2 regions of the Calderihabitans maritimus genome follow, and region 1 is predicted to be linked to the other one. Evidence: riboswitches for the same ligand, from Rfam matches in the RefSeq annotation. Region 1 holds a riboswitch; the other holds the start of a gene.

Region 1 (2,202 bases):
CGCGAAATTTCCAAATCCCAATTTTCTGCTCCCGGTAGTCCTCTAGCCAGATCCGCAGCATGGGCGGCAATACGAGCAGCGATCACCCCCTCTCGCACCTGGTTTATATCGGGAAGGCCAAGATGTTCGGCTGGTGTTACGTAGCATAGAAACTCAGCTCCTGCCCAGGCACTTATCGCACCCCCAATGGCAGCGCTTATATGGTCGTAACCAGCAGCTATGTCGGTTACAACGGGACCGAAAACAAAGTACGGAGCCCCCTTACAAAGACTTTTTTGCAAAGTGATCGTTGCCTTCAGCTGGTTGAGAGGTACATGGCCCGGCCCTTTGACCATTATCTGAACACCTGCTTCTCTAGCCCGTCTCACGAGTTCTCCCAAGATCACCAATTCCTCCACCTGGGGGCCGTCCAGAGAATCTGCAAGACACCCCGGCCTCATCCCATCGGCAAGGCTAACCGTAACATCGTACTTGCGGGCAATCTCGAGCACCCTGTCGTAGTGCTCATAAAGCGGGTTTTCTCTCTGATTATGCAACATCCACCCTATGAGATGGGAACCTCCGTAACTTACCAGAGGATCAATTCTACCGTCCTTTCGGGCCCGTTCCACCACGCTCATGGTAGTACCACAGTGAAGGGCCAAAAAATCAACCCCATCGGCAGCTTGGCGCTCAATAACTTCGAAGAGTTCTTCAACTTTCATCTCGGTAGAGGAACCATATTTTACACTTGCTTCGGCCATGGCCTGATATAGTGGGAGAGTTCCTACCGGCGTCGAAGTTGTAGCAAGGGCCTCCCTGCGCATGGCATCAATGTCCCCGCTTACGCTCAACTCCATAATGGCATCGGTTCCCGCTTCAACAGCCGCCTTAATTTTTTTGACTTCAACCCCAATATCAGCTTGATTTCCGTAAAGGCCTACGCTTGCACTTACCTTAGTACGCAACCCGTTACCTATCCCTACCGGAACAACATTAGGGCGCTGAAGATTACGGAGTATAACAATTTTACCCTCGGCAACTCCCTGTCCTATAATTTCCGCACTCACCCCTTCCTGGTCGGCAACCTGTTCCATTTCAGGCGTGACTATCCCCTTCCGGGCACTCATTAATAGCGACATTAACATCCCTCCTTTGGTTTTTAAAAAAAATAGTCCTCAACCCGAAGGTTGAGGACTTTACCATCATCCTCAAGCGGCTGTCGGCAAACAGGCAGGTCTCCTGGCTCACGGGTCATTGTTTTCCTCTCACCTTCCCAGGGTAATACCCCAGTGGTAACCCGAGGAAACTCTCCCGACTACAGTGGCGGGACCGCGCCGTTTATAGAATCATGTAGACATGATTCTACCCGGACTTCCCTATTCTCCCCCTCAGGGGCACCTGCTGCCTCAAACCTTATGATTTTGTTCGGATTTTATATTCTATATATATTTAAAAAATCCTCCCAAAATTGCAGATTTTTTATTTAATTTTTGAAATATTTAGTCAGATATTATTTTGCAGGCGATATACTGGCATTTAACGTTTAAAACGCATAGCATGGATATAGGTAAACTAGGCAGGAGGTGTAACTGTGGTAAATAATCAACGGCCGCCTTGTCCTAGCGGACGATACTGGAAGATTCGGCATGGGGACACTCTGTATAAAATAGCACGGCAGATCAACAGCACGGTTGAAGCCATATTGCGATTGAATCCAGGTCTTGATCCCAGAAATTTAAGGATCGGACAGTTAATATGTATTCCTGGTTCACCACCGTGCCCTTCAGGAATATACTGGGTAGTCAGTGCCGGTGACACCCTGCAGAGTATCGCGCAGCAGGTAGGTACCACCGTGCAGCGGTTAATAGAGCTTAATCCAGGCATCGATCCTGACCGGCTACAAATCGGCCAGCAGATTTGTTTGCCAGGATAAAATTGAAAAGGCCGAGTAAGGATTTGGCACCTCCCAGTTCCAGTAATTATCAGGTTTGCACCCAAATTATAAAAAACAAAAAAATTAATAAACATAATAAAGGATTAATGGCTTCTTTTGTTGAAGTTTATAAAACCTCAAAGAATGGGCTTTTTTACAAGAAATTAATTGCTTGACCTGTTCATTAAACCAAGACTTCTAGTTGGGAGGGTAGATAGTTGAAATTACCTAAATTGCGTATTGGTAATTTGATTCCAAAATTCCCCATTATTCAAGGCGGTATGGCC
Region 2 (2,202 bases), on a different contig from region 1:
AGAAAATCAGGGAAAAGGTATTTAAAGGTGCAGCCACTGAGGAAGAAAACCAACAATTTAAACGGATTCAAGACAAGATGATTGAGCAATTATTGAAAGGGCCCGTTGAAGAAATATGCACGGTTAACAGTGTAAAAATAAACACCCTTCGGAAGGCACGTATTTTTGATTCAATTAGATGTGAGAAATGCGGGGAGTATTTCATGGAGCCCCGGGCAAGGAGGCAGGATGGGAAAACAGTGTGCCTGGAATGCTTTGAAGAATACGTTAGCGTAAAATTTAAATAGTAATAGTAAGGGACGGTGCGATTTTCGACACTCTTGAATGATGCAGTATTTTATTGATAAATATGCTCTGGGATGAATTTTCCCCAGCATGGGGCAAGGCTTCCGGCTAGGGAAACAACATAAATATATCAGAACAGGTTTTGGCCGTATAAAATTTTAGTAGGTAACGGAAGGGGAATAGTCCCCTAGAAAAGAAGAGAGACCTCACCCCAAAAAACCCCTAAAAACAAATCGAAAGGAGTTGAGGTTTCATGTTAAATATTCGCCACAAGTGGGGGCAGTCCTTCTTTTTGTTTCTGGCCTAATCAAATTAATTAATGAATGCCACGACTTTTACGAACTTGAAAAAGGTATACAGGAACTCACTCAGAAGGCCTGCAACCAAATTTTCGCAACTAAGTTTTTGCCTGGACGTAATGGTAATATTTTGATATAATGCTTTAAAACTGAATATTGCGGGTACGGGTAGTTCTACTTGAAAAAGTAGAACGCAAGGGAAGTCAGTGTGAATCTGACGCGGTCCCGCCACTGTGAAAGGGAGCGAACTCACGTAATCCCACTGGGGTCTAAAGCCACCCTGGGAAGGGGTGAGGGAGCTATGATCTTGAGCCAGGAAACCTGCTCGTACCGACACACCGTTGACCTACGATGGATAGGGAGGTGGTATCCTTAGATCACACTTGCAGGAAAACTCTGCTCCATCGGGGCAGAGTTTTTTGATTAATATATATTATCTCCGCGAACCCTGTCATACCGGCAATGCTGGCGTTGCTTGAGAATACCGACAGGGAGGTGAAGTTACGTGGGTTTGGTTTATGGAGGACTGGTGGCTGCCGTAATACTGTTAGGCCTTAAAACGGGTTTGATTCTTGGCAGTTCGGGGCTACCAGCATCATTTCTTTCTCTTTTTTCAGCCGGTCTGGGCATAGGGCTTTATACCCTAACGGCGCTTTTTACCGACCACGGGCCGGTACTGGCCCACCTGATAGAGAGATATACATTTCTGGGGGGATTGGCCATGGCCGTGATCCTTATCTACCTGTCGATACAGCAGCCGGGTTTTACCGGTTTTGACCAGAAGAAAACGATTTCGTGGCGAACATATGGGGTTGGGTTATTACCGTGCCCTTTTTGCATGCTGGCCCTGGTCTTGTGGATAATCATAATGGCGCCGGCGGCGGGCATCACCGTTTCTGTTTTAGGAAGAAACACGGCTATATTATTTGGAATGCTGGTGTTGGCCACCGGTATGGGGGTGCGACAAATAATCCGCTTAACCGGCTATGACCCCCATCGCATTTTTAACCGCATCCTGTTCTTATTAGGGTCAATAACTTTGCTGTTTGCTTTGACTATTCCTAACATAGTCAAGTCCATGAAAACGGATTTTAGACCCATTACGGTGGAATCGCCCTTTCACCTGGCCCTGGTAGCTGCCGGCTTGACAGTAATCATTTTTTGGGGCTATTTAAGCCAGAAGAAAGTAATCAAAGAGGTGAGGACAAGTGGTGATACTTCCCGGTTCAGAATATCTGGGTAAAATACTACATATAATTGCGCAAAGCTTATTGCTTCCCTGCATTTTAGGGTTGATCATCTTATTAATCCAGGCCTTGTTCCACCTGGGTGGTCTGGTGGCCGAATTCCAGCAGCGCAGGAGAGAAAGAATTAAACCTATTACTGAGTTTATCGCCACGCTGCCGCAAAACCCCAACTGGCAGGAATTGATAGAGACTGGAGCGGTTCCTGCGGCTTTTAAACCGGTGATGACTGCCTTTTTGGCTGAATCTTACCGGGGGGAAATAGTGCGGCGGGTACTGGCGGAAAAGCTGTTAAGCCAGGAAGAATTGGCAGCAGCCAAAGTTCTGGCAAAAACCGATATGATTGCCAGGTTAGGTCCTGTTTTGGGCTTGAT

What was found. Region 1 has a riboswitch for cobalamin ahead of thiC (phosphomethylpyrimidine synthase ThiC). Riboswitches for the same ligand answer to the same signal wherever they lie in the genome.
Region 2: another riboswitch for cobalamin. It lies ahead of KKC1_RS07385 (DUF2162 domain-containing protein); the one in region 1 lies ahead of thiC (phosphomethylpyrimidine synthase ThiC).

The regions. Positions count from the first base shown of each region.
Region 1 covers NZ_BDGJ01000010.1:9,879-12,080, reverse strand. The annotation lists gene thiC (phosphomethylpyrimidine synthase ThiC) at 1-1,121, opposite strand, end outside; cobalamin riboswitch at 1,195-1,399, opposite strand; gene KKC1_RS01665 (LysM peptidoglycan-binding domain-containing protein) at 1,574-1,915, shown strand; gene KKC1_RS01655 (NAD(P)H-dependent flavin oxidoreductase) at 2,134-2,202, shown strand, end outside.
Region 2 covers NZ_BDGJ01000084.1:10,933-13,134, reverse strand. The annotation lists gene KKC1_RS07390 (FmdE family protein) at 1-287, shown strand, start outside; cobalamin riboswitch at 734-927, shown strand; gene KKC1_RS07385 (DUF2162 domain-containing protein) at 1,090-1,827, shown strand; gene KKC1_RS07380 (MotA/TolQ/ExbB proton channel family protein) at 1,793-2,202, shown strand, end outside.